2 regions of the Pseudoalteromonas distincta genome follow, and region 1 is predicted to be linked to the other one. Evidence: predicted binding sites of a transcription regulator. Region 1 holds the regulator's gene; the other holds the start of a gene.

Region 1 (11,469 bases):
CCCCTCTCTTTAGATATCCTGTGCTAAGTTTAGTTTTTTTTAAAGCATTGATGATAACCACAAACGCAATTTAAGTGACCATAACGGCTGAATGCCGGTGAGTCCTTGCGTCATTTTATTATCTTTTAAGATTATATAAGATGGCGTGACTTGTCCCTGCCAATCGGAAAATATCTCCCCGTGTTGATCGTTAACAGTACTGAAGCTGTAGCCTTGCTCATTTAAATAATCATGCAGTTCTTGATCAGAGCCTGATTTTATCGCGATGCTCACGACGGGGTATTTATTCTCGTTTGCGAGTTCGTTTATGGCAGGGGAGGTAATACTACAAATAGGACACCAAGTTCCCCAAAAATACACAAGCGTGGGTTTATCTTGGCTCATTGCTGCTAAATCAATGTTTTGCCCTTTATAATCGATTAATTGTAATTGAGGATTTGCTGGCATGACAGGTTGCCGCCACCAATTGACGGCAGTATAAATGACAAAAAATATAGAGCCATATACCAATACACTTTTTAATATGGATACGCTTTTTTGTTTTAGCGTTTTTTTAGGTATGTCATTTTTATGTTTGGTATCCGTTGCCATAGTTACTGATTTACCCTAAGTGTTTTTGCTGTAGTTCTTTACATTTAAAGCGTTTAATTTAAATCAGCAACCATGTAGCAGTACCTAAAAAGGCGAATATACCAACAATATCAGTCACCGTGGTTAGCACCACACTCCCTGCAAGAGCAGGGTCTATATTCATTCTTTTAAGAATTATTGGAATACTTGCACCAGCAACACCTGCCACCACTAAGTTCATAAACATAGCGAAAGCGAGTACGCCACCAAGCATAAAGTCCCATTGCCATAGCGCAATAACACCCGCAATTAATAGTGACCACAAAATACCGTTTAGCGCGCCAATGGCCAGTTCTTTCATCATCAAGAAACGTTGGTTTGTTTGGTTTATATGACCTACTGCAATACCACGGATAACAAGCGTTAATGATTGGCTACCAGCAACACCACCCATAGAAGGGACAATACCGTTAAGCACAGCCAAAATAGGGAGCACATCTAAAGTGCCTTCAAAAAAGCTAGCTACAAAAGCAGCTGCAAGTGCGGTTAGTAAATTAACTCCTAGCCAAACTGAGCGTTTTTTAGAGCTTTTTAGTACAGGCGCGAATGTATCCTCTTCATCATCAAGACCGGCTAGGCTTAATAAGCTATGCTCGGCATCTTCTCGGATTACATCAACGATGTCATCGATAGTAACACGACCGAGGAGTTGGTCGTTATCGTCCACCACAGGGGCCGATATCCAATTATGACGCTCAAATAATTGCGCTACTTCACTTTCATCCATTGAGATTGGGATAGACTCACAATCTTCATCCATTAAATCGCGGACAATTTTTTCTGGTGGATTAGTTAATAATGTACTTAGCGATAAAGCGCCTATAAAGCAGTTATGTTTATCAACAACGTATAAATCATCTGTACCCTCTGGTAGTTCACCACGCAGTCTAATATAACGAAGTACAACATCGAGTGTTACATCAGGGCGAATGGTCACCGTATCGGTGTTCATTAGTGCACCAGCTGAACGCTCTTGATATGACAGTGCTTGCGTGGCACGTTCACGGTCTTGAATGTCCATCGCGCTAACAACGTCTTTATAGACGGTATCTGGCAGGCTACGTAATACTTCACCTAAGTCATCGTGGCCCATATCTTCAGTTGCGGCGGCAATGTGCTTAGGTTCCATTTGGGCAATAATGCCTAAACGAACATCTTCAGATAATTCTTCAAGAACATCACCTTGCACATCAGGATCGACCAATTGCCAAAGCAGTCGGCGAATTTTATGCGGTGATGATTCTAATAATAATGCGGTATCACAAGGAGCCGTTTTTGCGAGCATGCGCCTAACTTGAACAAACTGACCACTATTGAGTGACTTCGTCACCTGTTTTAGTTGCTGTAGTGGGTAATCTTGTTCAAAAGCTTCTGGCATTGGCGTCCTTTATAAATTGTTATATTACTTTATGGGGGGAGGTGAGTTAACTGGCGTTACTAACCTATTTATTTTATATGTCTGTTTTAATTGAAGCATTAGTAATGCGAATATTGTTTTTATAAAACAGGTTATTCTTGTTCATTAAAGCGTTGTGCTATTAATTCTCCAACAGCGTGTAAAGCTTGCTCAGAATCAGGGCCTTTACAAACAACTTTAACTTCTTTTCCTTGGCTACTTTCAAGTAACATTAATGCAAGTACGCTATCGCCTGCGGCTTCTTTGTCATCTTGGAATAATGTGATTGTCGCATCAAATTGTACTGCTAATTGCGCAAGCACAGTAGCTGCTCTGGCGTGTAAGCCTAATTTGTTTTTTATTAAAAAGGTATCTTCACAATGCATAACTTACTCTACCTAAGCTGAACAGGTGATTATTCAGCTATATTATTTTTCTTGTTCGCGATGGCGAATTTTTACATTGGGATGTGTCATTGCAAAACTTTCACCGATAGTTTGCGCTAAATACACAGAGCGATGTTGCCCGCCTGTACACCCAATAGCAATGGTTAAATAACTGCGGTTATTTCGCTCTAAATGCGGTAACCACGTTTGTACAAATGTTTGAATTTGCCATGTGAATTTTTGCACTATGCTGTGATTAGCTAAATAGTCTTTAACCGGTTGATCTAACCCATTTAAAGGCTTTAACTCTGGTTCCCAGTGTGGATTTGGTAAAAAGCGTGCATCAAATACGTAGTCTGCTTCTTTTGGTATACCGTGTTTAAAACCAAATGATTCAAATGTGACAATCAGTTGCTTATCTTTTTTACCTAAAATCTTTTCACGAATAGATTCAGCGAGTTGATGAACACTTAAATCAGTCGTATCTATCATAAAGTCGGCGCGAGTGGTTAATACATCAAGTAATTCTTTTTCTTTTTTGATGGCTAAATCAAGCGGCAACGAGTCTATTGATAGTGGGTGTAATCTGCGTGTTTCTGAAAAGCGTTTGATCAATGTCTGATCGTCGCTATCTAAATAAAACAACGTAGGGTTTGCAAAGCCTGGTAAGTATTCAAGAATATCGTTAAATTCATCTTGTTCTTTAGGGATGTTGCGCACATCTATGCTAACAGCAATTTTATCGTAGCTATCAGACACACTGCGAACTAATGAAGGTAGTAGGTTTACTGGAATATTATCTACGCAATAATAACCTAAATCTTCTACAACGCGCAAAGCAACCGACTTTCCAGAACCAGAACGGCCGCTTATGATAATTAACTCCATTTAACACCCTTTATAAAACTATGATTGATCGACAATAACTTGGTAAAGCTCAGTATCAGATTTTGCACTGCGTAACTGTTTACAAAAATCTTTGTTGTTTAGTTTATCAGCAATGGTTGCTAGAGTCTTTAAGTGCTGTTGGTTATCGCCATCTGGTACGATGAGTGCGACAAAAATATCAACAGGGCGATTATCGATTGCATCAAAGTTTATTGGAGTTTCGCTAACGAGCACTAAAGCCAAAGGCTCTTCTGCACCGCTCATTCTTCCATGAGGAATAGCAATGCCACGCCCTATACCTGTACTACCTAATTTCTCTCTGCTCATTAAAGCATTAAGAATATCTTGTTGCGGTAAATACGGAAGTTTGTCGTGAGCAAGTTCGCTAATGAACTCTAAAATTCTTTTTTTGCTATTAAAAAGGACCGCAGCTTTGCTGCAGTCCTGGCATATAAGTGAACTTAATTTCATCATATTAGTGTCGAGCAAGCTTCTCTTTGTGTTTGATTACTTGGCGATCGAGCTTGTCGATCAACGAGTCAATAGCGGCATACATATCTTGATGTTCTGTAGAGGCAAATAGCTCAGCACCGCTTACGTGTATTGTGGCTTCTGCTTTTTGATTTAATTTTTCTACATCGAGAATGACATGAACATTATTTATATGATCAGAGTGTCTTTCAAGCTTCGCAAATTTAGTATTAATATAGTCTCTTAGTGAATCGGTTAATTCTACGTGACGACCAGTTAAGTTTAGTTGCATAAGCATTACCCTCTTAGTTTAGCGTCTTAAATCAGACTTTTACGCTGATTTGACGGTGGAATAGCAAGAGATTCGCGGTATTTTGCGATTGTACGTCTTGCTACTTTAATTCCTTGCTCAGCCAATATATCCGCTATTTTGCTATCACTCAATGGTTTTGCTGAGTTTTCTGCTGCGATTAATTTTCGGATAAGCGCACGTATTGCTGTAGATGAACATTCACCACCGTTTTCAGTACTTACATGGCTTGAGAAAAAGTATTTAAGCTCAAATATACCACGGGGTGTATGCATGTACTTTTGAGTAGTTACGCGTGAAATTGTCGATTCGTGCATTTCTACCATTTCAGCGACATCATTTAAAACCATTGGTTTCATGGCTTCAGGGCCATGTTCAAAAAAGCCTTGTTGTTGCTTAACAATACAATTAGTAACTTTTAATAGCGTGTCGTTTCTACTTTCTAAGCTTTTAATAAACCATTTAGCTTCTTGTAAATGTGAGCGAATAAACTGGCTGTCGCCACTTGATTTTACAGTGCGAGACATTGCCGCGTATTGGCTATTAACACGAATTTTAGGCATGCTATCTGGGTTTAATTCAACAACCCAGCGGCCTTTAATTTTTTTAACTGACACATCAGGAATAACATACTCAGATTCTTCCCTTACAATAGTATCTGCAGGTTTTGGGTTGAGAGTATGTATTAGTGTCATTACTTCTTTAAGCTCTTCTTCTTTGAGCTTAGTTTTTTTCATTAATGTACGATAGTCGCGAGCTGCTAATAGATCAATATGCTCGGTTAAAATCATTTTCGTTTCATTAATGTAAGGTGTTTCTTTATCAAATTGATTAAGCTGAATACACAAACACTCTTGTAAACTACGTGCAGCAATACCAACAGGATCAAACAGTTGGATGCGTTTTAATACCGCTTCAATTTCATCAAGTTCAACTTCGTTATCATCTTCGTTTTCTTGATTAAAGCTTTCTAAAATTTCTTCGCAACTGAGAGTTAAAATACCTGAATCATCGACAGCTTCTACAATCGCAATAGCGATGGCTTCATCGGTAGGGCTAAATGGCGTTAGTTGTAATTGCCACATTAAATACTCATGGAGCGTTTCAGTAGAGGCGCCTTGGTATATAGATTCATCTTCAGGCATTGGACCTGATGAGGCTGCAGGAGCGGCACTCATGTACTCATCCCAACTAACATCCATAGCCATGTCGTCACTTAGCGTGTCTTTTGCAAGTGCTTCACCAGTATCTTGTTCGTATTCGCTCGGAGCATCATCAGCAGATGCGCTAACAGTTATGTCATCGGTATCAGCTTTTTGCTCGTTTTTACCAGCAGCGTCTTCAGAATAGTCTGCCTCTTCAACCTCTAATAGTGGATTACTGTCGAGAGCTTCTTGTATTTCTTGCTGGAGATCCAATGTACTGAGTTGCAACAAACGAATAGCTTGTTGCAACTGTGGAGTCATTGTAAGTTGCTGGCCCATGCGCAGCTGTAGTGATTGCCTCATGTATCTCTAACAATCCTTTTATGTTGTTATAATTAATACTAGCAGATGCTTAAAGACATGGCGTAAATGTTACAGCCTAAATTGCTCGCCTAAGTAAACATCGCGTACTGTTTTATCATTTAATACGTGTTCTGGAGTACCTGATGCAATCAGCTCCCCATGAGAAACAATGTAGGCTTTTTCACAAACATCAAGGGTCTCTCTTACGTTATGGTCGGTAATTAAGACACCAATCCCACGATTTTTAAGATGTTCTATTATTTTCTTTATATCTAATACCGAAATAGGGTCAACACCGGCAAACGGTTCATCCAGTAATATAAATTTAGGATCTGCTGCCAGTGCTCGTGCTATTTCTACACGACGACGTTCTCCACCCGATAATGCCATACCTTGGCTATCACGAATGTGTTGTATGCTAAATTCATCTAATAAGTTATTGAGTGTGTCTTCTCTGGCTTGTTTATTTAGTTCTTTGCGCGTTTCTAAAATGGCCATTAAGTTTTGATAAACAGTCAGCTTTCTAAAAATCGATGACTCTTGTGGTAAGTAGCCTATGCCTAATCTAGCACGACTATGCATAGGTAAAAGAGTAATATCGTTATCATCAATAGATATTTTACCTTTGTCGCTAGGAACAAGCCCTACAATCATATAAAAAGTCGTTGTTTTACCAGCACCGTTAGGGCCAAGTAAGCCAACTATACTGCCAGCTTGTACTTCAAGGCCGACGTTTTTTACAACTTCACGACCTTTATAGCTTTTTGCCAATAGTTCTGCTTTTAATGTGCTCATGGTTGACCTTTATCGCCTTTTTTACTTTTTTTAGTTTCGATCGGTACTAAAATTGTGTGAACGCGGTCAGTTGAGTTTTCATCTTTTTCGGCACTGATTAGCTGCTGCTCTATATCGTAGGTAATGCTTTTAGCATTTATTTTTTGTCCCGCTTGCGATACTTGTGCATTACCAACAAGCGTTAAAAAACGCTTAGATACATCATAACGTACTTCGTCAGCACTGGCGCTCATAGTCGTGCCATCTGATTGCTTTTCTTCAAAGTGCGCAGGGCTACCTGTGGCAATTAATAATTGTTTATTATCACCAAGTTCATCACGTTTGTGCACTTCGAGGCGATCGGCTGTAATGCGGCGATTACCGTGAATAATCTCAACGTTTTTCTCAAAAATACCCACATTAGCTTTTAATTGACCTTCTTGCTTGTCGGCACTTATTGAAATTTGATTGGCAGCAGGTTGCGTGTTTTGTTCTGCAGCACTACTATTAAACGCTAGTATAAGTGTAGGAATTATAAGTGATTTTAATATTTTATTGGTCATAGTATATGGTTCGCGTATGGTTAATTAGTTTTATCACTTCGGTTTTTAAGTCGGCTTCTAGGCCTTTACCGGTGATTTTTAAATTCGGTCCAGTGATAATGACGGGTTGCTCCGAACGCATTGTTAGTAACTTTATATCAACCTGAATATTATCAGCATTGATTTTGTCTATCATGGCGTTATCGGTTAAATTTTTGGCAACCACATTACCTTCTAAAATTAATTGTTTATCTTCGTATAATGTTGCTTCGTCTGCATTTATTTGCCACGTTTGTTGTTCGTTATATAAAGTAAAAATGGGTTTTTCGAAAAACGTGAAACCTAATTGCTGGTATAGCTCCATTTTAGCCGCAGTGACTTTGTGGCTAATTTTACCTTGCTCATCATAGGCTGTCTGTTTGAGCTCAATAGCTATGTAATCAGGCTTAGCAATAACTTCTGGCTCAGCCTGAGGCACAATATTTGTTTGTGTAAAATAAGGGTACCAAAGCCAAACCATACAGCTAATGAATAAAACGCTTAATATTATGCGCGCTGCATTCATGAACTAGTGCCTTGTGTAGTCAATGCTTTACCATTTTCAAGCATGAGCAAATCGGTGAGTTCTCTCACAGCACCAAAACCACCAGGCATTTGCGTTACATAGTGTGACAAACGCTTAATAAGTGGGTGGGCATCATTTACTGCAACGGCAAAGCCTACTAACTCCATAACAGGCATGTCAGGACCGTCATCACCAATATAAGCAATTTGTTCATCGCTAAGGTTGAGTTTATCTTTTAATTCTTGATAGGCAATGAGCTTATTTTCTTGGCCTTGATAAATATGCTGTACGGTTAAGCTGCTCATACGTTGTTGTACTATCTGTGAATGACGACCAGTAATAACAGCTACTTCAAAGCCACTGTTTATAAGTGCTTTAATGCCAAAACCATCTTTTGTATTAAATGCTTTTAGCTCTTCACCTTGATTGCCAAGGTAAATACGGCCATCAGAAAATACACCATCAATATCGCATATAAGTAGTTTTACTTTTTTAGCGCGTGCTTTTGCATCATCGCTCAGCGGTTGATAGAGTTCTTCAAATTGCATTTATAACACTCCTGCTTTTAATAGGTCTTGCATATTTAATGCGCCAATAGGTTGGTTTTTCTCATTGACGACGATTAGGCCATTTATACGTTTACGTTCCATAATATTGAGCGCTTCAGCGGCTAAAATATCTTGCGTAGCTGTAGTACATGACTTAGTCATAACAACATCTATTTGTGTTGTATGAATATCAATTCTTTGTTCTAAAATGCGACGTAAATCACCATCGGTAAACAACCCTACGAGTTGCTGATTTTCATCAACAATGGCTGTCATACCTAACCCTTTAGCTGACATTTCTATTAGGGCATCTTTAACTGTTTGTGAAACATCAATAATAGGTGTATTTGCGCCGCTGTGCATAACATCTTTTAAAGTAAGTAATAAGCGCTTGCCTAAACTACCACCTGGGTGAGATAGCGCGAAGTCATCAGCTGTAAAGCCGCGAGCTTCTAATAATGCAACTGCCATGGCATCGCCCATCGCAAGCGTTGCAGTGGTACTTGATGTAGGGGCTAGACCCAATGAACAGGCTTCTTTTTCTACTTTAATACACACATGTACATTAGCAAGGGCCGCCATGGTTGATTGTGTATTGCCAGTCATTGCTATCATTTTGGCACCAAGCCGTTTTAAAACCGGAATGATATTTAAAACTTCGCTGGTTTCCCCTGAATTAGAAATAAGCATAACCACGTCATTTTTAGTGATCATACCTAAATCACCATGACTTGCTTCACCAGGGTGAACAAAAAACGCTGGGCTGCCAGTACTTGCAAGGGTTGCCGCTATTTTATTGCCAATATGGCCTGATTTTCCCATGCCAATGACAATAATACGGCCTTCACAATCGTACATTAATTGGCACGCATTATGAAAATTTTCATCTACATATTGTGCAATATCACTAAGTGCTTGGCGCTCAACATCTAAAACGCGAAGGCCTTGTTCAATAAAGTTTAGCGTTGCCATCATTTACCCTACTTGACTAAAAATATACCCTTGGTAACCCAAAAACGCTATTAGCAATAAGCCGCCTTCTACCCTATTGATACGCTGGGTGCCTCTAAAGTTCAATGACATAATAATAAGAGCAAGTGTTGCACCAATCATAATTAATATATCTCGGCTTACTAACGATGGATCAATTGCTGAAGGATTAATAATACCTGCTAGAGGTAATACAGCTAAAATATTAAATATGTTTGAGCCAACAATATTACCTAGTGCTAAATCATCTTCATTTTTAAGTACGCCTGCAACCGAGGCGGCAAGTTCAGGCAAGCTAGTACCAATAGCAATAATTGTTAAACCAATGACTAAGTCGCTTAAGCCGAAGTATTTAGCAATATCAACAGCTGAGCCGATTAAAAAATGAGAACTAACCGGCAGGAGTATCATGCCGACAATTAACCAAAATACCGCTTTTTTAGTAGGTACATCGTTTGGTACATCGTCGCAGGCTTCTGAGACAAATGGGTCATCTTGGTTTTTTGCACGCATAGATACAATAATTAACCCACCGATGAATACGATAAAGCCAACTAAAAGCGCAACACCTTCACTAAATGAAAAGTAGTTATCTGAGAACACATACCAAGTAGCTAAAGATACGAGCATAACTAATGGCATTTCACGTTTTAACGTACTAGATGAAACTGAAAGAGGGCGAAATAGAGCAGTGATACCTAACACAAGTAAAATGTTTGTAATATTAGAGCCAACAGCATTGCCAACCGCTGTGTCGGTTTTGTTAGCTAGAGCGGCAGAGGCTGAAACCATCATTTCAGGGGCTGAAGAGCCCATGGCTACAACGGTCAAACCAACAATAAGTGTAGGTACACCAAAGTTTTTAGCAAGAGCCGCAGCCCCATAAACAAACCTATCGGCACTCCAAACAAGAGCTGCAAAACCAAGAATTAAAATAACAAACGAGGTAACCATTGTGTTAAGCCAGTTATACAAAATACGGATGGCGCGAATAGTAACAAAAGCCAAGATGAAAGTATAAATAAAAGAGTAAGGTCAACTAGGTAACAATGTTGCTTTTAAACAGCTAATTTAAAAATTTAAGCTGGGGTTAAGCTGTTTTAAGCGAGTCTTATAATCCTTTTCATGGGTGTATTACAAAATCTTACGAATTGTTTTTTCCATCTTTGACAAAAAAGCTTTAAAATAGGGGCACTAGTGAACATTTTTATGGAGAGCGACTTGTCGCAATCAATAGTAGAAGTCAAGGATGTTAGCTTTTCGAGAGGCAATAGAACCATATATAAAAATATGAGTTTTAGCGTTCCTAAAGGTAAAATTACTGCGATTATGGGGCCAAGCGGAATTGGCAAAACCACTATGTTGCGTTTAATTGGTGGTCAGCTTAAACCAGATTCAGGTGATATTTTATTTGAAGGTGGCAGCATTCCTAAAATGTCTCGTAAAGAGTTATACGAAGCACGTACTAAAATGAGTATGCTTTTTCAAAGTGGTGCGTTGTTTACTGATATGTCGGTATTTGACAATATCGCGTTTCCTATAAGAGAGCACACAAAGCTAAGTGAAGACCTGATTCGATTAGTTGTGTTAATGAAATTGCAAGCGGTTGGACTACGTGGCGCTAAAGATTTAATGCCCTCTGAGTTATCCGGCGGTATGGCAAGGCGTGCTGCACTTGCACGCGCTATAGCACTTGATCCAGAGCTAATCATGTACGATGAACCATTTGCAGGGCAAGATCCTATTTCGATGGGCGTATTGGTTAAGCTAATTAAGTCGCTTAACGAAGTATTAGGTTTATCGTCTTTAATCGTGACGCACGATGTAACAGAGGTAATGAGTATTGCCGAACACGTTATAATTATCGCCGATCAAGGGGTAATTGGTTCTGGTACTCCAGATGAAATGCGTAATCATGAATCTCCTTTAGTTCAACAGTTTTTAAAAGGCTTGTCGGATGGTCCAGTACCATTTCATTTTCCGGCTCAGGCTTATGCAGACGAACTACTTGGAGAAAAAGCATAATGTTGGATTTATTTCAAAAGCTAGGGCATAAAACGCTAGGACGTTTTGCGGCTCTTGGCCGTTCGGCTTATATGCTGTTTAGTGCGCTTGCGCATGTTCCTAATTTTAAAAAAGGCACACCGTTACTTGTTCGCCAACTTTATATGGTGGGTTCGCAATCGTTACTGATTATTATGGTGTCGGGTTTGTTTATCGGCATGGTGTTGGCTCTACAAGGTTACACCGTATTAGTTGGTTATGGCGCTGAGGATAGTTTAGGGCCGTTAGTGGCACTGAGTTTATTGCGAGAACTGGGCCCGGTTGTTACTGCATTACTGTTTGCAGGACGTGCAGGTAGCGCTTTGACAGCTGAAATTGGCTTAATGAAAGCAACAGAGCAACTTTCATCACTTGAGATGATGGCAATCGATCCGCTAAAACGTATTATTGCACCGCG
Region 2 (11,469 bases), 620 kb from region 1:
ATAGGTACGTGACCCATGTGCTCAACACCACCAATTAGGTAAGTGTCGCCAGCGCCTGTCATTATTGCGCGTGCTGCGTCATGCAATGCTTGCATAGAAGAGCCACATAAACGGTTAACCGTAACAGCAGGAACGCTGTGCGGAATACCGGCAAGCAATGATGCGTTACGTGCTACGTTAAAGCCTTGCTCTAATGTTTGCTGTACACAACCCCAATAAATATCGTCAATTGATGCTGGATCAACTGCAGGGTTGCGATCTAGTAAGCCTTTCATTAAATGTGCGCTTAAGTCTTCTGCACGTTTATGTTTGAATACACCACTTTTAGAGCGACCCATTGGTGTGCGGATACAATCTACAATTACTGGATTATTCATGATATTAACCTTCCACCTTATAGAAAACACGACCTTCTTCGGCCCACTTGCGAGTTTGTTCAGATACTTGGTAAATCGCACCTAGGTGAGCGTATTTGTCTGCTGCTGCAACAAAGTTAGCTAAACCAGTTTGATCTAAGTAACGGAACGCGCCGCCTCTAAATGGAGGGAAACCAACACCGTAAACTAATGCCATATCTGCTTCTTGCGGTGAGGCAACAATACCTTCTTGCAAGCACAGTAGCACTTCGTTGATCATTGGAATCATACAACGGTCGATGATTTCTTGTTTATCAAATTCTTTTGGTGCGTCTGTAATTGGGCTTAGTAGCTCAATTGCTGTCTCGTCATGAGACTTTTTAAGACGACCGCGACGATCTGTTTCGTACTTGTAAAAACCGGCTTTGTTCTTTTGACCAAAACGTTTTTCGTTGGCAAAAATAGTCACAGGGTCTTTATCAGCACGAGCCATACGCTCAGGGAAACCGTCAGCCATTACGCCAGTACAATGGAACGCTGTATCAATACCTACAACATCAAGTAGGTAAGCCGGACCCATAGGCCAGCCAAATACGTTTTCCATTACTTTATCTACTTTTGCAAAGTTAGCGCCTTCAACCACTAATTTGCTAAAACCTGCAAAGTAAGGGAATAAAACACGGTTTACAAAAAAGCCTGGGCAATCGTTAACAACAATTGGCGATTTACCTAATTTAAGCGCGTAATCAACTACAGCATTAATTGTTTTATCTGAGGTTTTTGCGCCACGGATAATTTCTACTAATGGCATTTTTGGCACAGGGTTGAAAAAGTGCATACCACAGAAATTTTCTGGCTTATCTAGCGCTTGTGCTAGTAAATCAATACAAATAGTCGATGTATTTGAAGTAAGTACAGTGCCTTCTGGCATGTTCTTTTCAAGATCAGCGAGTACTGCTTGCTTAACTTTAGGGTTTTCTACAACGGCTTCAACAATGATGTTGGCACTTTGTAGGTCTGACTCGTTAAGTGTTGGCTTAATTTTGCTAAGTGTTGCCAACATTTTTTCCATTGGCATGTGGCCACGCTTAACTTTTGCACCTAACAATTTAGATGCTTCACCCATACCTAAATCAAGCGCATCTTGTTGGATGTCTTTCATTATAATAGGTGTGCCTTTATAAGCAGACTGGTATGCAATACCGCCACCCATAATACCAGCACCTAATACTGCGGCTTGTTTGATTTCTACATCGCTGTGCTTAGCAAATTTACGTGCTTTACCTTTAATGTATTGGTCAGCTAGGAATATACCAGTTTGTGCAGCTGCTTCTGGTGTACGTGCTAATTTAGCAAAGTTAGCGTTTTCGATTGCCATTGCTTCATCGCGAGTACAGTTTGCCGCTGCTTTAATAGTACGTACAGCCATAACCGGTGCAGGATAGTGGCCTTTGGTTTTACCCATTACCATACCTTCTGCCATAGCAAAGCTCATGCCTTGCTCAACACGGTTTAATTTAAGTGGCTGTAGTTTTACGTTGCGTTTTGCTTGCCAATCTAGCTTGCCAGCAATCGCCAGTTCAAGTGTTGATACACTTGACTCTAGAAGTTTGTCAGCACTAACTACCGCGTCAAACGCACCTACTTTAAGGGCATCTGCTGCGCGGTTTTCTGCGCCTGAGGTAATCCACATCATCGCGTTATCGGCGCCAATGATACGTGGTAAGCGCACTGTGCCACCAAACCCTGGCATTATGCCAAGTTTAACTTCTGGTAGGCCCATTTTAGCTGTTTCGCTTGCCACACGATAATCGGTAGCAAGTGCCCACTCACAACCACCGCCAAGTGCCATACCGTTTATAGCGCTTAGAGTTGGGAATGGTAAATCTTCAATTGCATCAAAAACGTCGGTTGCGTTTTTGATCCACACTACTAATTCTTCTTCAGGTTTAGTAAATGTAGGTAAAAATTCGAAGATATCGGCACCAATAATAAAGTGGTCTTTATCACTGGTAAAAATCATGCCTTTGATATCAGTATTGGCGGCTAATTCTTTTAATGCTGCTGCGCAATCTGAAAGAGTTTTTTGAGATAGTGTGTTTACAGAACCTGCAACACAAAACTTAAACTCGGCGATGTTTTCCTTCAGGAAGCTAACTTCAAAGGAATCGCTTTTATATAACATTATTATTCTCCCTAGTTGACGAACTAAGACTGGTACGATGAGTTTGCATTTCAATCAGTGTGCTTGCTTTAAATTAAAAATGCAACGAAAAATTTAACTCGGTTACAATCGACTGGTTAAAATATAGCTGGTTTGGTGCTAAGGTGGTTGAAAAGTTTTTATTCACAACTTTAATTTTTATTAAAGGACATTATGAAAAAATATTTACTAAGTGTTGCGGCAGCTGCATTCATTTTTCCTCTTCATTCTGCCGAGGCAAGTAACGATAACGATGCATTTTTAGATGCCGAAAAAAAAGTAAGGTACGGCAGTTACCAAGACTTTAAACAAGCGGTTAGTAACCTAAATCATCCGTTAAAACCTTATGTTGAAAAAACGTATTGGCAACGCCATCCGAGCATTAAACATCAGGCAGAAATAGAAGAATATTTAAATATATACCAGCATACGCCGCTTGAGTGGCCGGTGCGCAAAGCATGGTTAGAATATTTAAAAGATAACAACGAAAAGGCGGCGTATATCCGCAACTATCGTGAAACGTCTAATGCGGAGCTTACTTGTACTTATTTAGATTTTCAGCTTGATTTAGGTGCGCCCGAAAAGGCAATTCTAAATCAGGTGACCGACTTATGGGCCGTTGGTAAATCGCAACCTAATGGTTGTGATAGTTTATTTTCTACGTGGCGTAAAAAAGGCTACATGAAAGAAGAAACGGTTTGGAAGCGTGTAACACTTGCTGCACAAGGCGGGACGCAAAGCTTATTACCTTACTTAAAAACTTTATTGCCAAGTAAGGATCGTTACTTAGCTGATTTATATCTAAAAGTGCGAAAAGATCCAAGCACGGCAGCTGGATTATATCGATATAAAAATAAGTCGGCTAAAGAAGGCCAAATAGCAATTTATGGTGTTAAGCGTTTGGTTTGGCGCGATAAAGAGCTTGCTTTAAAAGCATGGGAAAAACTAGAAAAAATATTTAAGTATAGTGATGAAGAAAAAGCGGATGTGTATTACACCTTTGCATTGTCACTTGCCTCTAGCGGGCATAAACAAGCGAGCTTTTGGCTAAATAAAGTGCCAAAAGAGCGACTAGACAGCAAGCTTATTCAGTGGCAACTGGGCAATATGCTCAAAACCCAAGATTGGGAGGGGATTGCTGCATTCTTTACAGGTAAAGAAAATTTAAGCCTTGGTCAGCAATATTGGTTAGCCTATAGCTATGCACAACGTGGCGAGCAACAAAAAGCAGACGACATTTGGAAGAAAGTAGCGGCTAATCGTGATTATTATGGCTTTTTAGCCGCAGCACGTTTGGGGTTGCCCGTTGATTTAAATAATCAGCCTTTAGCAGTCGATAAGGTACTTGTAGATAAAGTGAGTAATGCACCAGGCTTTAAGCGTGCAAAAGCACTTTATGATATTGAGCGCTTTACGTCGGCGCGCCGTGAATGGAATTACTTAACGGATACCTCTAGCGATGAAGAAAAGCTGGCAGCATCACAGTTATCTACCGATTTAGGTTGGCACGACAGTACTATTTTTACTTTAGCAAAAATTAAAGCGTGGGATAATGTAGAGCAACGTTTTCCGTTTGCGTTTCAAGATGTTTTTGAGCGCTACAGTAAACGTAGCAAGATAGATGTTGCTTGGAGTATTGCTATTGCAAGGCGCGAAAGCTCTTTTGCGCCAGATGCACGCTCGCATGCTAATGCGCGTGGTTTAATGCAGTTATTACCAAGTACTGCTGAGTATGTAAATAAAGGCAGTGTGACAAGTAGTCGTTTATATCAACCTAAAACAAATATTAGATTAGGTACTAGTTACTTACAGTACTTAAAAAAGAAAAACCATGGCAATGAAGTGCTGGCAACAGCTTCTTATAATGCGGGTTATCACCGTATAAAGCGTTGGTTACCTGATGACGCTATTCCGGCTGAGTTATGGGTAGAGCTTATTCCGTATCGCGAAACCCGTGATTACGTAAAAAATGTATTTGCGTACAGACAGGTTTACCATACAAGAATGGGCCGAGAAGGTAATGTATTAGCGCCGCTACTTCAAATGAAAATGGGCGGTTGAATATATGATACCAATCGAGCAATAACTTAACACGATAGGTATAGGTATTAATAAGGGGGATGTTTACATGTTAAATATCCCCCTTTTTTGAGCGCTTAGGGTAATACCACTTTTATTAAAAACATGATCATTCTAGCGTATTAAATAACTCAATAACTGCGTTAAAAATTATTTATATAGAACAACTATGTATCATAATTTTAGCCTTGTTATTAAGCTATTTTCTTATCGCTATAATAGATCATTAATTTAATGCAATTGGTATAAGTGATAGACTCATAGCAAGTTAAATTTAACAGATGGATTAACAATGGATAAATTAGCCGTTTTATACGCCGAACATATTGCAACACTGCAACAGCGTACTCGTACAATTTGTAATAGCGAAGGGTTAGAAGGATTAGTAATTCATTCAGGCCAAGCTAAGCGCCAGTTTTTAGATGATATGTATTATCCATTTAAAGTTAATCCACAGTTTAAAGCGTGGTTACCGGTTATTGACAATCCTCATTGCTGGATTGTGGTAAATGGCAGCGACAAGCCAAAACTCATATTTTATCGTCCAGTAGATTTTTGGCATAAAGTACCAGACGAGCCTCGCGACTTTTGGGCTGAGTACTTTGATATAGAGCTACTACTTCAGCCTGATCAAGTAGAAAAGTTATTACCATACGATAAAGCTAAATATGCTTACATGGGTGAATACATTGAAGTAGCGCAAGCTCTTGGTTTTAGTATTATGAACCCTGAGCCTGTACTTAACTATTTTCATTACCACCGCGCTTATAAAACGCAGTACGAACTTGAATGTTTACGCAACGCTAACCGCATTGCAGTAGATGGGCATAAAGCTGCACGCGATACATTCTTTAATGGTGGTAGCGAGTTTGATATTCAGCAAGCGTACTTAATGGCGACACGTCAAAGCGAAAATGAAATGCCGTACGGCAACATTGTTGCGCTTAACGAAAACTGCGCTATTTTGCACTACACGCACTTTGATCCAAAAGTGCCACACACCCACAACTCATTTTTAATTGATGCCGGTGCAAACTTTAATGGTTACGCTGCTGATATTACTCGTACGTATGATTTTAAAAAGCAGGGTGAGTTTGCTGAGCTTGTACAAGCGATGACTGTTCAACAAATCGAGTTAGGTAAAGGTTTAAAGCCGGGTATGCTTTATGGAGATTTACACGTTGAATGTCATAATCGTATCGCACAAATACTTAGTGACTTTAAAATTGTTAACCTACCCGCGGAGGAAATTGTTGAGCGTAAAATTACATCTACTTTCTTCCCGCATGGACTAGGACATCACCTAGGTTTACAAGTGCATGATATGGGCGGTTTTATGAGTGACGAAAAGGGCACACATCAACCATCGCCAGAAGGGCATCCGTTCTTGCGTTGTACTCGCCTGATCGAAAAAAACCAAGTGTTTACTATTGAGCCAGGTTTATACTTTATTGATTCACTGCTTAGTGATTTAGCGCAAACCGATAATAAGCAGTTTATTAACTGGGAAAAGGTAGAGTCATTTAAACCATTTGGCGGCATTCGTATTGAAGATAACATTATTGTTCACGAAGATAGCCTAGAGAATATGACGCGTAATTTAGAACTCGATTAATTTCTATAAAGACGAGTTAGCGAATAAACGTTAAAATATGCATATGAACGGGGCCTTTAGGCCCCATTTTTAATTGAGCTTTTAATATGTCTGAATATAAATATCCTGCTGCTGACGTTTTTCATCAAGAAGAAATAAAAAAAAGTACGTTTATAGTCCACATTGCACACACCCCCGATTTAAATTCAGCAAAAACATTTATTAAAAGCATTGAAGAAAAGTATAGCGATGCACGCCATAACTGCTGGGCACATGTGGCAGGCAACCCCGGTGGCAGCCATGTTTATGGTTTTTCGGACGATGGTGAACCAAATGGCACTGCAGGAAAGCCTATGTTAAATGTGCTGGTGGGTTCGGGCCTTGGCGAAATCACTGCCGTGGTGACACGTTATTTTGGCGGCATAAAATTAGGCACCGGCGGGCTAGTACGTGCTTATGGTGGCTCATTAAATAATGCACTAGTAAAATTGCAAACGGTGCTTAAAGTTCCCAGCGTTGAAATTACTGGGAGTAGTGAGTACAGCATGCAAGGCGCGATTGAGCAGTTATTAAAAACAAAGTATCAAGTGCTTAATATTGATAAGCAATTTACTGCTAATATTGAGTGGGTGATTACAATCGATAGCCGTGAAGCTCAGCAAGCAATCAAAGATATTTTTGATTTAAGTCACGGCGCAGTTGAGTTAACTATTAAAGAGTAATAACCTACACAAATTGCATATAATGCATACTGACCCTATTTAATTTGGTTGATACTACTCAGCCTGAATTTACTAATAATAAAAGCGACAAGCTAAATGCAATTTCGTACCATCATAAAAATTCTTGGCCAACTTGTTGCGCTGTTTAGTATTACCATGGTGCCTCCGGCACTGGTGTCTTTAATATACAAAGACGGTGGTGGTGTTCCCTTTGTTTTAGCATTTATCTTTAGTGTTGTTATTGGCATGATGGCTTATTACCCAAACCGCCATGAAAACGGTGATTTAAAAGCACGTGAAGGCTTTTTAATTGTTGTTTTGTTTTGGCTGGTACTTGGGGCGTTTGCGTCCTTGCCGCTTATCTTTTTACAAGAACCTAACTTATCGCTCGCCGATGCGGTATTTGAAGCATTTTCTGGCTTAACAACCACCGGCGCTACAGTACTTACCGGTATTGAGTATTTACCCAAGTCGGTATTGTTTTATCGCCAGCAACTCCAGTGGTTTGGCGGTATGGGTATAATCGTACTCGCTGTTGCTATACTCCCAATGCTAGGTGTTGGTGGTATGCAGTTGTACCGCGCTGAAATACCAGGGCCTGTAAAAGATTCTAAAATGACCCCGCGAATTGCCGATACTGCAAAGCACCTTTGGTATATTTATGTGTCGTTGACTATTACTTGTATGCTGGCTTATTGGGCTGCAGGAATGGAGTGGTTTGATGCTATATGTCATGCATTCTCAACGGTGGCGATAGGTGGTTTTTCTACTTACGACGCCTCCATGGGGCACTTCGACAGCCCTGTAATTAACTTTATTTGTGTGTTCTTTTTAATTATTGCCGCTGTTAACTTCTCCCTGCATTACGCCGCAGTGGCCAGTCGTAACATACAAGTTTATATTAGAGACCCAGAGTTTAAGGTGTTTTTGTGTATTCAATTAGCGCTGGTGGTTATTTGTTTTACTGTACTTTCCTCTAACGAAATATTTGCTAATGGCGATGAAACCCTCGATCAGGCGTTATTTCAAGCTGTTTCAATGAGTACAACAGCAGGCTTTGCTACTGATAACTTTTCAACATGGCCTTTGTTTTTACCTATTTTACTTATATTTTCGAGCTTTATTGGTGGCTGTGCAGGCTCTACTGGTGGTGGTATGAAAGTAGTGCGCGTATTTTTACTTTATTTGCAGGGCGTGCGTGAGCTTAATCGTTTAGTGCATCCTCGTGCTATATATTCAATCAAGCTGGGTCGTAAGGCGTTGCCAGACAAAGTAGTAGAAGCCGTGTGGGGATTTTTCTCTGCATATGCGCTTGTATTTATTATTATTATGTTAGCGCTTATGGGCACGGGTATGGATAACATAACTGCGTTCTCAGCCACTGCGGCTTGTTTAAATAACTTAGGGCCTGGTTTAGGAGATGTAGCGTCGCATTATGGTGCTATAACCGATGGTGCTAAATGGTTGCTTACCATTGCAATGGTGTTTGGTCGTTTAGAAATATTTACTTTATTAGTGTTATTTACGCCTACTTTTTGGCGTGGATAAACGAGCGGCTTAAGTTTTAAATTACGAACTATTGGGAAAGGGATATGCCAACAAATTTAGAAAAGCTAAAGCATATAAGTGTAGGCAGCTTAGTCGACCTAGAAATATTAACACCTACAAGCAGTAAGCGTGTTAAAACTGAATTAGTTGGTTTACTCGATAAACAGTTTATTATTTTAAATTATCCCAATGCTAAGCGTTTACCTGCAGCGAGTGACTATTTACGTGATGGTGTAATGGTTGTTGTAAGAGCACTGATTGAAGGCAGTGGCGGGCAAGTTATTGCGTTTCGCCAGCAAATTATGTCAGTAGCCTCTCATCCCGCTAAACTCGTCTTTATTAATTTTCCTAAGCAAGTGCAGCTATTTGCGCTACGCTCGCAAACACGCATACCTACCTTGTTACCTGCAAAGCTAAAACTAAGTGACGATAGAGTGCTTGAAGGCCTTATTAAGGACATTTCACTCACTGGTGTAATGTTTGATATTAGAGGCGATCAGCAAGCTGAAGGTATTAAAGATATGCAATGCACTGTCGTACTCAATAGTAGTGATAAAGATTTTGAAGGTGAAATTTGCAGTGTTAAAGAGCATGCCGCAGGTGTGCACTGCGGGATTAAGCTACTAGCAAGCGAGGATGAAATGAAAACCTTTATGAAAGAGCATTTTATAGACCCATCTGCGCTTGAGCCCACCGTTGAATAAATCGTTTTTCGCTTATTTGCAACAAAATGGCGTTTTAAGTGAGTATTTATAAAGTATTTTTTTGTTTTTATATAATTAAAAATATTATTCAAATAAAACAATGTTTTACGTATTTTTTATTATGGCTTGTTTTTTGTTGTTATAGCTACTTCGTTAAAATTAACCTTAACTATTTTTTAAAATCCCTCCTTTTATAGCTCTATATTTTAAAATGTATCTTTTTATATAAACATAACTATTTGTTTTTAATAACTTTAGTTTTTTACCTCTAAAGCGTGTTGCGAAAAGGCAACAGTAATAACTCTGAAAATTCCTACTTATTGTACGTTTTGTTTTTAACTTATTGAAAGTTAATGACTTTTAAATGTTGGCATTTAAGTTGTAATAGTCAGTGTGTACTGAACGAAATCGTGATTCAAAGTGAAATACTTAATCGCACACACATAAATTTGAAGGATACATATTATGAAAAGCATTAATAAAATTTTAGCACTTATCGCTATTGCATCTTCTTCAGCCGCTTTTGCAGCAACAGATTTTGACACACTTGATGTAGACGGCAGTGGCACAATTAGCCAAGCAGAAGCATCAGTAGACGCAAAATTAATGAGCATGTTTTCTGAGCTTGATACTGACCAAAATGGTGAGTTATCAAAAGAAGAATTTTCAGAAGCTTAATTAAAAAGTATTTATCCTGAGTTGCCAAAGACAACCTAAGTAGGCAAGGGAGCTTACGAAAGAGGATAACAAGGAAGTTAAAAATTACGTTTTAAGTTAAACGAAGCAATTTTTTTGATAGAACATTGAAGGATTAAGTTATGAAACATTTAAATAAAGCATTAGCACTTATAGTACTAGCATCTTCTTCCGCTGCATTTGCAGCATCAGATTTTGACAGCCTTGATATCGATGGTAGCGGCACAATTAGCCCAAGCGAAGCGGCAGTCGATACAGATTTAATGGCTGAATTTATTGAGCTAGATACCGACGGTAGCGGCGAGCTTTCTAAAGAAGAATTCGCTAATTACTAATCTTTTTTCAGATTAAACATTTTTCACAGTCAGGGATCTTTGAAAAGGACTTCCCATATTACTAGGAATATTATTATGAAAACATTCAATACAACACTTGCAGTTATCGTTTTAGCATCTTCATCAGCAGCATACGCAGCAGTGGACTTTGCCTCTTTTGATGCAGATGGCGACGGTGCGATTACAATGGAAGAAGCAAAGGTTAACCCTCAGCTTGTAAAGATTTTTGATGATTTAGATACTGATGGAAATGGTGAAATCTCTAAAGAAGAGTTTTCAAAAGTACAGTAATCAATATTCGAAGATACTCCACTAAAGCCGCCTTAGTCAGCGGCTTTTTTGTATTTTAAATTAACTAATTAGCGTAACTAGTTAAAGGAATATAGCACTTACTTGGAATAGTTTTTCTACAACGGTAATATGTTTTTTGTCGATTAAAAACATAATGACATGATCGCCCGACATAATAATTGTATCATCGTGGGCTATCAGTACATCGTCATTACGTACTATTGCGCCAATAGTTGTACCCGCTGGAAGTTTTATGTCGGCAATCGCGCGACCAACAACTTTAGATGTGTTTTCATCACCATGAGCAACCGCTTCTATGGCTTCTGCCGCACCTTTACGCAGTGAATACACGTTAACAATATCACCACGGCGCACATGTGTTAGTAATGCTGATATAGTTGCTTGTTGTGGCGATATGGCAATATCTATTTCGCCGCCTTGTACCAAATCAACGTAAGCTCCACGTTGAATAAGTACCATGGTTTTTTGTGCGCCCATACGTTTTGCAAGCATGGCTGACATAATGTTTGCTTCATCGTCGTTGGTTACGGCAATAAATACATCGACTTGTTCAATATGCTCTTCTGAGAGCAGTTCTTGATCAGATGCGTCACCACAAAAAACGACCGTATTATCGAGCATTTCTGAGAGCTGCTCGGCACGTTCTTTACTGCGTTCAATTAGTTTAACGGTGTGGTTTTTTTCAAGTGAGCGGGCAAGGCCTGCCCCAATGTTACCGCCACCAGCTATCATAATTTTTTTGTACGAACGCTCAAGTTTTTGTAGCTCGTTCATTACTGCGCGTATATGTTTTGTAGCGGCAATAAAGAATACTTCGTCATCGGCTTCAATAACGGTGGTACCCAATGGTTTTATTGCTTTACCTTGACGATAAATAGCGGCAACACGAGTCTCTACATTAGGGATGTGTTCTTTAAGTG

What was found. Region 1 encodes sigma-54, which starts transcription at its own class of promoters, with help from an activator protein. Its sites were predicted from a motif close to GTTGGCACGNNNNTNGNNT; they were not measured.
Region 2: the regulator sigma-54 is predicted to act here: its motif matches at 9,573-9,591, upstream of FFU37_RS15525 (EF-hand domain-containing protein).

Annotation. Positions count from the first base shown of each region.
Region 1 covers NZ_CP040558.1:339,418-350,886, forward strand. Annotated here, with positions in the region: gene FFU37_RS01445 (protein disulfide oxidoreductase) at 40-447, opposite strand; gene mgtE (magnesium transporter) at 650-2,008, opposite strand; gene FFU37_RS01455 (HPr family phosphocarrier protein) at 2,140-2,412, opposite strand; gene rapZ (RNase adapter RapZ) at 2,455-3,300, opposite strand; gene ptsN (PTS IIA-like nitrogen regulatory protein PtsN) at 3,319-3,771, opposite strand; gene hpf (ribosome hibernation promoting factor) at 3,776-4,063, opposite strand; gene FFU37_RS01475 (RNA polymerase factor sigma-54) at 4,090-5,589, opposite strand; gene lptB (LPS export ABC transporter ATP-binding protein) at 5,659-6,384, opposite strand; gene lptA (lipopolysaccharide transport periplasmic protein LptA) at 6,381-6,926, opposite strand; gene lptC (LPS export ABC transporter periplasmic protein LptC) at 6,916-7,470, opposite strand; gene kdsC (3-deoxy-manno-octulosonate-8-phosphatase KdsC) at 7,467-8,018, opposite strand; gene FFU37_RS01500 (KpsF/GutQ family sugar-phosphate isomerase) at 8,019-8,990, opposite strand; gene FFU37_RS01505 (calcium/sodium antiporter) at 8,994-9,962, opposite strand; gene FFU37_RS01510 (ATP-binding cassette domain-containing protein) at 10,218-11,033, shown strand; gene mlaE (lipid asymmetry maintenance ABC transporter permease subunit MlaE) at 11,033-11,469, shown strand, end outside.
Region 2 covers NZ_CP040558.1:3,454,973-3,466,441, forward strand. Annotated here, with positions in the region: gene fadA (acetyl-CoA C-acyltransferase FadA) at 1-377, opposite strand, end outside; gene fadB (fatty acid oxidation complex subunit alpha FadB) at 382-2,541, opposite strand; gene FFU37_RS15500 (transglycosylase SLT domain-containing protein) at 2,734-4,620, shown strand; gene pepQ (Xaa-Pro dipeptidase) at 4,931-6,253, shown strand; gene FFU37_RS15510 (YigZ family protein) at 6,340-6,954, shown strand; gene FFU37_RS15515 (TrkH family potassium uptake protein) at 7,051-8,502, shown strand; gene FFU37_RS15520 (flagellar brake domain-containing protein) at 8,547-9,206, shown strand; gene FFU37_RS15525 (EF-hand domain-containing protein) at 9,672-9,884, shown strand; gene FFU37_RS15530 (EF-hand domain-containing protein) at 10,025-10,237, shown strand; gene FFU37_RS15535 (EF-hand domain-containing protein) at 10,313-10,528, shown strand; gene trkA (Trk system potassium transporter TrkA) at 10,610-11,469, opposite strand, start outside.